2 regions of the Brevundimonas balnearis genome follow, and region 1 is predicted to be linked to the other one. Evidence: predicted binding sites of a transcription regulator. Region 1 holds the regulator's gene; the other holds the start of a gene.
What was found. The regulator LexA, encoded in region 1, represses DNA repair genes until DNA is damaged. The targets are predictions, from matches to a motif close to ATGTTCNCNANNTGTTCT.
Positions count from the first base shown of each region.

Region 2: the regulator LexA is predicted to act here: its motif matches at 3,051-3,068, upstream of ACFFGE_RS08095 (ImuA family protein).

Region 1 covers NZ_JBHLSW010000003.1:382,202-387,680, forward strand. The annotation lists gene ACFFGE_RS02995 (anthranilate synthase component II) at 1-419, shown strand, start outside; gene trpD (anthranilate phosphoribosyltransferase) at 428-1,462, shown strand; gene trpC (indole-3-glycerol phosphate synthase TrpC) at 1,459-2,253, shown strand; gene lexA (transcriptional repressor LexA) at 2,321-3,016, shown strand; gene ACFFGE_RS03015 (ComEC/Rec2 family competence protein) at 3,013-5,175, opposite strand; gene gltX (glutamate--tRNA ligase) at 5,174-5,479, shown strand, end outside.
Region 2 covers NZ_JBHLSW010000005.1:198,232-203,710, reverse strand. The annotation lists gene ACFFGE_RS08110 (helix-turn-helix domain-containing protein) at 1-90, shown strand, start outside; gene ACFFGE_RS08105 (redoxin domain-containing protein) at 98-769, opposite strand; gene ACFFGE_RS08100 (protein-disulfide reductase DsbD family protein) at 798-2,921, opposite strand; gene ACFFGE_RS08095 (ImuA family protein) at 3,069-3,851, shown strand; gene ACFFGE_RS08090 (Y-family DNA polymerase) at 3,745-5,307, shown strand; gene ACFFGE_RS08085 (error-prone DNA polymerase) at 5,304-5,479, shown strand, end outside.

The sequences.
Region 1 (5,479 bases):
AGGCGGGCATCTGTCTGGACCTGATCCGCGACGCGCCGGAGGATCTGCCGATCCTGGGCGTCTGCCTGGGGCACCAGGCGATCGGACAGGCGTTCGGCGGCGAGGTGGTGCGCGCCAAGACCCTGATGCACGGCAAGACCTCGCCGATGCACCACGAGGGCGAGAGCCTGTTCAAGGGCCTGCCCAGTCCCTTCACCGCCACCCGGTATCACAGCCTGGCGGTGCGTCGCGAAACCCTGCCGAACACGCTGAAGGTCACGGCCTGGACCGAGGACGGCGAGATCATGGGCTTCATGCACCATGAGCGCCCGATCCACGGGGTGCAGTTCCACCCGGAGTCGATCGCGACCGAGCACGGCCACGAGATGCTGGCCAACTTCCTGGACATCGCCGGGGTCAGCCGCCTGAAGGCGGCCTGAGCGTCCCCGTGTCCGACGCCCTGAAGCCCATACTGGCGCGGCTGGCCGAGGGCCGCAGTCTCGAGGCCGAACAGGCCCGCGCCTTCGCCGCCGCCTGCCTGGCGGGCGAGGCCACGCCGGGCCAGGTCGGCGCCGCCGTCGCCGCCATGCGGGTGCGCGGCGAGACGGTGGAGGAGATCGCCGCCTTCGCCGAGGCCATGCGCGCCGCCGCCAGCCGCATCCAGCCGCCGTTCGAGGTGATCGACACCTGCGGCACCGGCGGCGACGGGGCCCACACCTTCAACATCTCCACCGCCGCCGCGATCGTGGCGGCGGGGGCGGGCGCCAAGGTGGCCAAGCACGGCAACCGGGCGCTGAGCTCGAAGTCCGGATCGTCCGACGTCCTGGCCGCGCTGGGGGTCAACCTGCAGGCGACGCCGGAGCAGGAGATGGCGGCGCTGACCGAAGCGGGGATCGCCTTCCTGTTCGCGCCGTCGCACCACGGGGCGATGCGCCATGTGACGCCGATCCGGGCGGAGCTGGGGTTCCGGACGGTGTTCAACCTGCTCGGCCCGCTGACCAATCCGGCGGGCGCGACGCGCCAGCTGATGGGAGTCTATGACCCGCGCCTGCTCGAACCCCTGGCGGAGGTGCTCGGGCGGCTGGGGGCCAGGCGCGCCTGGGTGGTGCATGGCCAGGGGCTGGACGAGCTGACCACCACGGGGCCGAGCGAGGTCGCGGCGTGGGAGGACGGGACGGTCCGCCGGTTCACCCTGACGCCCGAGGCGCTGGGGCTGACGCCGGCGCGCGTCGAGGACCTGCGCGGCGGCGACGCGGAAGTGAACGCGGACGCCCTGCGGCGGCTTCTGGCGGGCGAGCCCGGCGCCTACCGCGACATCGTCCTGATGAACGCCGCCGCGGCCCTGACCGTCGCCGATCTGGCCGCCGATGCGGTGGAGGGGGTGCGGATGGCCGCCGCCGCCATCGACGACGGCCGCGCCGCCCGGGCGCTGGACGGGCTGGTCGCCGCCAGCCACCGCATCGTCGAGGCGCCCGAGGCATGACCGACGTTCTGGCGAGGATCGCCGCCTACAAGCGCGAGGACGTGGCGGCGCGGAAGGCCGCGACGTCACAAGCCGAGATCGAGGCGCGCGCCAGGGCGGCCGACGCCCCGCGCGGCTTTCGCCGGGCCCTGGCCGAGCGCGCGACCCCCGGCGGCCCGGCCCTGATCGCCGAGATCAAGAAGGCCAGCCCGTCCAAGGGCCTGATCCGCGCGAACTTCGATCCGCCGGCGCTTGCGCGCGCTTACGAGGCCGGGGGCGCCGCCTGCCTGTCGGTGCTGACCGACGGGCCGAGCTTCATGGGCGACGACGCCTATCTGGGTCAGGCGCGGGCGGCGACCGCCCTGCCCTGCCTGAGGAAGGACTTCCTGGTCGATCCCTGGCAGGTGGCCGAGAGCCGCGCGCTGGGCGCCGACTGCATCCTGATCATCCTCGCCATGATCGACGACGCTTTGGCGGGCGAGCTGCTGAGCGAAGCCCGGCGATTCGGCATGGACGCCCTGATCGAGACACACGACGAATCGGAGATGGCGCGCGCGGTGGCGCTCGGCGGCGATCTGGTGGGGGTGAACAACCGCTCGCTGAGGACCTTCGAGGTGGACCTGGCGACGACCGGGCGACTGGCGGCGACGGCGCCCGCCGACGCCCTGCTGGTGGCCGAGAGCGGAATCTTCACGCCGGACGACGTGGCCGAGGTCGCCCGCACCGGGGCGAGCGCGATCCTGGTGGGCGAAAGCCTGATGCGCCAGGCCGACGTGACGGCGGCCACGAGGACCCTGTTGTCGTTAGGTTGACATTAAGGAAGAACACTTACAGAACATCCACAGCGGTTCACGCCTTGTTCTGGAAGGTCTTCGCCCGATGCTCACGAAGAAGCAGCACGAGCTCCTGATGTTCATTCACGAACGTATCAAGGAGACGGGCGTGTCGCCGTCCTTCGACGAGATGAAGGAGGCGCTGGACCTGGCGTCCAAGTCGGGCATCCACCGGCTGATCACGGCGCTGGAGGAGCGGGGCTTCATCCGCCGGCTGGCGCATCGGGCTAGGGCGCTGGAGGTGCTGAAGCTGCCGGATCAGGCGACGGCCGGCGCGCCGCGCGGGGTCGCGGGCTTCCGGCCCGACGTGATCCAGGGCGGCCGCGTCGCCGCCGCCTCGGTCGAGGCCGCCAACGACACCCGCGACCTGCCGGTGTTGGGCAAGATCGCCGCCGGCACCCCCATCGCGGCCATCCAGCATGAGCGCGACCGCCTGCCGGTGCCCGAGGCCATGCTGGGCGCGGGCGAGCACTATGTGCTTGAGATCGAGGGCGATTCGATGATCGAGGCCGGCATCCTCGACGGCGACCTGGTAGTCATCAAGAAGGCGGACACGGCGTCCTCGGGCGAGATCGTCGTCGCCCTGGTCGAGGGCGAGGAGGCGACGCTGAAGCGCCTGCGCAAGAAGGGCCAGTCGATCGCGCTGGAGCCCGCCAACCGCGCCTATGAGACCCGCATCTTCGGCCCGGACCAGGTCGAGGTGCAGGGCAAGCTGGTCGGCCTGATCCGCCGGTATCACTAACCCCCGAAGCGGCTCCAGGGGCGCTCGCCGCGTACGTCGCGGGCCCAGATCGCGCGCCAGCCGTCGTCGCTCCGCCACAGCTCGACCGAGCCGTTCGCGGCGAAGTCCACGGCGTCCAGCACCAGCCGGCTCGCGCACTCGGGGGGCAGGGTCGGGAGCTCGGCCCTGACGGTCACGACCTCGGCCGAGGCGCACAGGGCGGCGACCCGCTCCGGGCTCGGCGCCCTGCGGCCCCAGGAGACCGCCAGCGGACCGCCCGCCACCGGCAGGCAGCTGGTGCGGTCGCAAGACCAGGCCTCAGCCGGGCGCGGCTCGGCGACCAGGCCGCGCCGGCGGCTCCAGACCTCCACCGCGAAGGCGCCGGCCGATCCGCGCACCACCTCGGCGACCCCGTCCCGGACGATCGCCGCATTGGCCCCGCCGTCGCCGATCCACAGGTCCGGCGGCTCCATCCGGGGCCACAACAGCACCGCGCAGGCGAAGGGCAAGCCCGCCCATCGCAGGGGCCCGCGCCACAGGCACAGGAACAGCACGCCGAGGAAGGCGACCGGCAGGGCGGCGGTCGGGGCGCTCGGGATCGTCACCACCGCGCCGGGCAGGGCCGCGATCCAGCCGCCCACCGCCAGCATGGCGCTGATCCCCTGCCCCGCGGCCCACAGGAACGGCGCGCCCAGGCCCAACGGCTCGAACACCGCCCCGAGCGCCAGCATCGGCATGATGAGGAAGTCCGACAGGGGGGCCACGATGAGGTTCGCCAGCAGCCCGAACATGGCCGTGCGGTTGAAGTGCTGCATGGCGAAGGGGCCGGTGGCGGCGCCGGCCACGAGACTGGCCAGGACGGCGATGACCAGCCAGACGCCGGCCCGCTGGACCACGACGATGACCAGCGGCGCGGAGATCTCCCTCGGCTGGCGCGGCCAGGCCTCGGCCAGCGCGACCAGGGCGGCGGTGGCGGCGAACGACATCTGAAAGCCCGGCGTGACGATGGCCTCCGGCTGCAGGATCAGCACGGCGACGGCGGCGACCGCCAGCGCATGCATGCTGATCGCCTGACGGTCGGCCAGGATGGCGATGAAGGCGATCGAGGCGGTGATCGCGGCCCGCTCGGCCGGCGGCGGCGCCCCGGAGATGACCAGATAGGCCCCGACCGCGATCAGGCCGACGACGGCGGCGGCCTTCTTGCCGTTGATCCTGAGCGCCAGCCACGGCCAGGCGGCGATGATCAGCCGCGCCAGGAAGAAGCTGAACCCGCCCACCACCGCCATGTGCAGGCCGGAGATCGACAGGATGTGCGCCAGACCGGACGCGCGCATGGCCTCGACCTGGTCCGGATCGAGCCACGCCTCCTGGCCCGTGACCATGGCGGCCGCGACCCCGCCTGAGGGCTGGCCCACACGCTCGACGATGCGGCGGGCCAGATCGTGGCGCACGCCGTTGACCGCCATCGTCAGCCGCAGCCGCCACGGCGGCGGAGCCGCCTGGATCCCGCGCGGGGCCGACAGGCCGAACGCGACCCCGCCCAGGCTCTGGAACCAGGCGACGCGGCCGAAGTCGTAGGCGCCGGGGCTGGCCGGGCTGGGCGACGGGTTCAGCAGGGCCAGCATGCCGACCGCCTGACCCGGCGCGGGCGGCGCGCCCCGCACGGTGGCGCGCACCCGGACCGGCGTCGCCTCCGGCGCGAGGCCGTCGATGCGGACCGGGGCCAGCACCACCCGCGCCGCGCCGCTGGCGCCCGGACTGTCGACGTCGACGACCCAGCCCTCGATCCAGACCGGCTCGCCCATCGCGGGGGCGACCGGCGCGGCGACCCGGTCGCTGCGCGCCTTGGCGAGCGACAGCCCGCCCGCGAAAGCGGCGAGCATCAGGACCGCCAGCGTCACGATCCGGGCCGCCGCCAGCCGCCGCGCGATCCCCCAGCCCGCGAGGGCCAGCAGCGCCACGAGATAAAGCGGCCACGCCGGCGGCTCGGTCGGCAGGGCGAAATAGGTCGCCGCGCCGCCGCCCAGCGCGACGGGGGTCCACAACCGCCAGCGATCCGCCTGCCGCTCGACCTGGGCGGCCAGCCAGGTCCGGGCGCGCGCCGCGAGGCTGGCCCGGGGCGCGTCCGGCGCTATAAGGGCCGCCCGGGCCGCCAGAGGCCCGTCCAGCCTGGACGCCATGACCTCCTCACCCGCCCCCGTCGTCACCCGCTTCGCCCCCTCGCCCACCGGCTATCTGCACATAGGCGGGGCAAGAACGGCGCTTTTCAACTGGCTTTACGCCCGGCGGCGCAACGGCAGGTTCCTGATCCGGGTGGAGGACACCGACCGCGAACGCTCGACCGAGGCGGCGGTGAAGGCCATCTTCGACGGGCTGGACTGGCTGGGCCTGACCGCCGACGAACCGCCGGTGTTCCAGTTCAGCCGCGCCGACCGCCACCGCGAGGTGGTGGACGAGCTGCTGGCCCGGGGCGCGGCCTACCGC
Region 2 (5,479 bases), on a different contig from region 1:
CTGTGCGCCGCCCTCGACTGCAAGCCGGGAGACCTTCTCGACTACGACTTCGACGCGGACGACCTCCGGGCGGATCAGGAGGTCGACTAGAGATGGCTCAGGCCGCCGCCTCGCCCTGTTCGTCGGCGTATTTGATCGAGCAGCCGTAGGGCTGGGCGAAGGGCGTGGCCACCGGACGGCCGGCGGCGTGATCGGCCAGCGCCGCGCGCACGAAGTTGGTGGCGCCTTCCAGATCCTCCGGCCGGTTCGTCGGGCGGTCGTCGATGCCGCCGGTGAAGATGATCCGGCCCTCCTCGTCGATCACCCGCATGTCGGGCGTCGTCACCGCGCCATAGGCCCGGCCGGTCTCTCCGGTGGGATCGAGCAGCAGGTGGGTGAAGCCGGCGGAGTACTCGTCCTTCCAGCCGGTGGCGTCCGCGCCCTCGACATAGCCCTGCTGACCCGGCGCGGAGGAGATGATGGTCAGCCAGACGACCCCGTCCTCGACCGCCTCGCGCTGCAGGGCCTGCATGGCGCCCGCGCCATAGTGCTTTCGCACATAGGGGCAGTCTTCGTTGGTCCACTCCAGCACCACCACGCGCCCGCGGAAATCCGACAGAGAGACCTCCTGGCCTTCGGCGTTGACCAGGGTGAACTCCGGAGCGGCCTGGGCTTGGCTCTGCCCGGCCTCGGCGGTCTCGGTCGGCTCGGCGGGCTGTTCCGCCGGCTGGCCGCAGGCGGCGAGGGCGAAGGTGGAGGCGGCGATCAGGCAAAAGGCGCGAAGTCTCATGGTCGGTCTCCTGTGCTGAAGGCGGAACTCAGGCGGCGGGCGTGGCCTCTCTCAGGGCGTCGGCGACCACGCCGGGGGTGAGCAGCTGGGGCAGGATGCGCGGCTCGGTCTCTCCTGGCGCGTAGAGCAGATAGAGCGGAACGCCGCTGCGGCCGTGACGCTCCAGTTCGCGCGCGATGACGTCGTCACGCAGCGTCCAGTCGCCGACCATGTAGACGGCGTCCGCCTCGGCCAGGGCGTCCCGGGTGGAGGCCGTCGCCAGGGCGACGCGCTCGTTGATCTTGCAGGTGACGCACCAGTCGGCTGTGAAATTGACCAGCACCGGCCGTCCTTCCGCGAGGGCGGCCTGGACGGCCTCCGGCGACCAGGGCTGGGAAGCCAGGGCGCCCGATGTGGGATCCGCACCGGGGAGGACGGGCGCCTGGGCCGCGCGCACGGCGGCTACGCCGAGCCCCGCCGCGAGAAGGAGGGCGAGGCCGGCCGCGACCGCCGACGAAAAGGCGCCCCGCCCCTCCATCCGGGCGGCCTGGCGCCAGCCCCACAGCAGGGCGGCGAGCGCCAGCAGCAGGGCGGCGACGAACAGCAGGCCCAGCGCGTCCAGCCCCGCCTGACGGGCGAACACCCAGGCCAGCCAGCCGGCGGCGCCGTACATGGGCAGGGCCAGGATGGCCTTGAGCCGGCCCATCCACGGGCCGGGGCGCGGCAGGCGGCTCAGCAGTCCCGGCGACAGGCTGACCGCCAGATAGGGCAGCGCCAGACCCAGCCCCAGCATCAGGAACACCGCCGCCGCCATCGGCGCGGGCATGACCAGCGCGGCGCCCAGGGCCACGGCCATGAAGGGCGCGGTGCAGGGCGCGGCCACCACCACCGCCAGCACGCCGGTGAAGAAGGCTCCCGCCCCGCCCGGCAGGCGCGACAGCCGTCCGCCGGCGCCTTGCGCGGCGAGGCCCACCTCGAACAGGCCCGACAGGTTCAGCGCCACCGCCAGCATCAGCAGGGCCAGCGTCGCGATCACAGCCGGCGACTGCAGCTGGAACCCCCAGCCGATCGCCTGGCCCGCCGCCCGGAGCGCGATCAGGACCAGCGCGAGGATCAGGAAGGTCGCCAGCACCCCGGCCAGGAAGGCCAGCCCGTCGCGTCGCGCCTCGACCCGGTCATGGGCGGCCGCCGACAGGGACGCCGCCTTCATCGCCAGCACAGGGAAGACGCAGGGCATCAGGTTCAGGATCAGCCCGCCCAGGAGCGCGAACAGCGCCGCCTGGAGGAACGCCGCGATCCCCCCCTCTGACGGCAGGGCGGCCCCGGTCACCCCGGCGAGCGGCTCGCCCACCTCGGCCGTGATCTGCCAGGCGCCGTCGGGCGTGGCGAGAACGCCTGCAATCGGACCGGTCAGTCCGCCGGCCAGGATCGCGCGCCCGGCGGGAATGGTCAGGCCCAGACCCGCCTCGCCGCGCGTCAGGGTCTGCTCGGCCGGATGGTCGATCACCCCGCCCTCGAACGGAAAGAAATAGACGTCGCGCCCGCCCAGCGCCTCGACCTCGGCGCCCGTCACGGTCAAGAGCAGCGCCTCGCCTTGGCGCGTGACTCGCGCCTGGAGGTCGGCGGGCCGCGGGGCCTGTTCGACCACCCTCTGGATGGCGGCGCCGTGCCGGGCGTCCAGCGGCGGCTGATCGGCGGCCACCGGCAGGGCCAGGGTCAACGTCATCTCGTCGGGGACGCACATCTCGTCGCTGCAGACCATGAACAGGGCGTCCACGGACAGGCGCAGAATCTCGCCGGGCGCGACGGCCGCCGGCACCTCGATCGGCACGGGCAGATAGACCTCGTCCGAATAGCCGTAGTTCATGAGGTCCTGCAGCCGCTGCCGCTCCGGCAGGGGCCAGACGATGTCGCCCGCCGACAGCCCGTCCGGCAGGGTCCAGTCCAGGGTGGTGGGCCCGCCGGAATCGCCGGGATTGCGCCAATAGGTATGCCAGCCGGGCTTGATGTCCTGGCGCACCGCCACGATGACGGTGGAGCCGGGCGTGGCCCAGGCGGTCATCGGGGTGAGTTCGGCGGCGATCCGCTCGGTCCGCTGGATTTGCGCCGCCGCGCCGAACGCGGTCGCCAGCCAGGCGATGAGGATGAGGACGAGGCTCGACAGCGGACGCACGGGCGGGCGGGTCTCCCGACGGAAAGCGGAGGCGGACCCTAGCGACTGAGGGGCGGGGCGCAAGCCGGAGGCGAACCGGTGCGACTCCGTCACGCTCGCATGCAGGCCCTTGACTCCAGCTTAGAGCGGAGTCCGTTATGAGAACAAATGTGGAACAAAAGGGACGAGCTGGAACGCCTGCGCGACCGTCTTTCGGCGGCGCCGTCGCGCGCGGGCGCGCCGGGTCGGCGCCTGTCGCTCGGCTGGGCGGAGATCGACGGGCATCTGGGCGGCGGACTGAAGCGCGGCGCGGTGCATGAGATCTTCGCCGAGGCGGGCGGGGAGGCCCAGAGCGCGGACGGTTTCGCCCTGGGCCTGGCGCTTCGGCTTCAGGCGCCCGCCCTGGTGTGGGCGGTGGAGCGTCGCGCCCTGCCCGAGACCGGCCTGCCCTATGGCGCCGGCCTGAAGGACTGGGGCCTGGACCCGGCCGCCCTGATCCTGGTCCAGGTCCGGGACGCGAGCCAGCTGCTGGCCGCCGGCGAGGAGGCGCTGGCCAGCGGCGCGGCGCCCGCCGTGATCCTCAGCGGCTGGGGCGAGGCGAAGGCCCTGACCCTGACCGCCAGCCGACGCCTGGCCTTCGCGGCGCAGAAAGGACGCGCCACCTGTTTTTTCGTGCGCGCCGGGGTGGACCCGGCGCCCAGCGCGGCCGAGACCCGGTGGTCGGTGGCCGCCGCACCGTCCCAGCCGCTGGACGCCCGCGCCCCCGGCCGCCCCGCCTTCACGGCGTCGCTCCAGCGCAGCCGGGCCGGCGCCCCGCCCCGCAGCTGGATCCTGGAGTGGGATCGTGAGACGCGATCGTTCGCCCCGCCGGCGGCATCTGGCGGTCTGGTTTCCCTTCCTCGCCACAGACCGGCTGGCGCGGGAGCGGGCGGCGTCGAGCGCGCCGCCTGACCCGGCCGGCCCGCCTGTCGTCCTGATCGACAAGGATCGCGGCGCGCTGAGGATCGCCGCCGCCGACGCCGCCGCCCTGGCGCTGGGCCTGGGGCCGGGCGTGACCCTGGCCGACGCCCGCGCCCGCGTGCCAGAGCTGGACGCACGGCCGCTGGACGCGAACGCCGACGCGGCCCTGCTGAAGACGCTCCTGATCGACTTCGGCCGCTTCACGCCGATGATCGCGCCCGATCCGCCCTGGGGGCTGAGCCTGGACGTGACCGGCTGCACCCATCTGTTCGGCGGCGAGGCGGGGCTGGTCACGGCGGTGAAGGCGCGCGCCGAAGCCTTTGGGCTGACCGCCCGCGTCGCCATGGCCCGCACGCCGGAGACGGCCCGCGCGCTCTGCCGCTTCGGTCCCGGCGGGATCACGCCCGAAGGCAAGGACGCCGAGGTCGCCGGCCGCCTGCCCGTCGCGGCGCTGGAGCTGAAAGCAACCGATCACCAGGCGATCCGCCGCGCGGGCCTGGTCACGGTGGCGGAGGTGGACGCCCGCGCCCGCGACGCGCTGGCCGCCCGGTTCGGCGCGGACTTCCCCGACCGGCTGGACCGGCTGATGGGCCGTATCGACGTCAGGATCAGCCCGGCGCGCCCGGCCCCGCCCGTGCGGGTCGACCGGGTCCTGTTCGAGCCCATCACCGAAGCCGAACAGGTCGAGACGGTGCTGGCGGACCTGCTGACCGATCTGGAGCGGGCGCTGGAGGCGCGCGGCCTGGGCGCCCGGCGTCTGGTCCTGACGCTGTATCGCGTGGACGGCGCGGCGCGGCGGGTGGCGCTGACGACCGCCCGCGCCGCGAGGAAGGCGGGCCCCTTCCTGAAGCTGTGGCGCGAGCGGCTGGCGGCCCTGTCGCGACCGCTGGACCCCGGCTTCGGCTACGACCACCTCAGGCTCGCGGCCGAGGCGACCGAGCCCCTGTCGCCGGAGCAGGCGGGGCTGGACCGGCCGCCGGATCACGCCGCGGACCTGTCGGACCTGATCGACCGGCTGAGCGCGCGGCTGGGACCGGACGCGGTGCTGCGGGTCGAGCCGGTGGCGTCCCACCTGCCTGAGCGCGCCTGTCGCCTGACGCCCGCGCAAGGCGGCGGGGCGACCGACGAGACCTGGCCCGATCCGCCCGAGGACGGCGGCCCTCCGGCCCGGCCGCTGCACCTGTTCGACCCGCCCCAGCCGATCGAGGCCATCGCCCTGGCTCCCGACAGCCCGCCCGCGCGCTTCCGCTGGCGCCGGGTGGACCACCGTGTCGCCCGCGCCGAGGGGCCCGAGCGGATCGAGGCGGAGTGGTGGCGACGTCGCGAGCGGGTGCGCGACTATTACCGCGTCGAGGACGAGCAGGGCCGCCGCTTCTGGCTGTTCCGGGCCGGCGGCTACGGCGGCGATCCCCCGCCGCGCTGGTATCTGCACGGCCTGTTCGCATGAGCGCGCCCGACTATGCGGAGCTGGTGGCGGCCTCGAACTTCTCGTTCCTGAGGGGCTGCTCCCACCCCAAGACCATGGTGCTGACCGCCGTCCTGCGCGGCCATGTCGGGCTGGGGCTGGCGGACCGGAACACGGTGGCGGGCGTGGTCAGGGCCTGGAGCGCGCTCCGGCA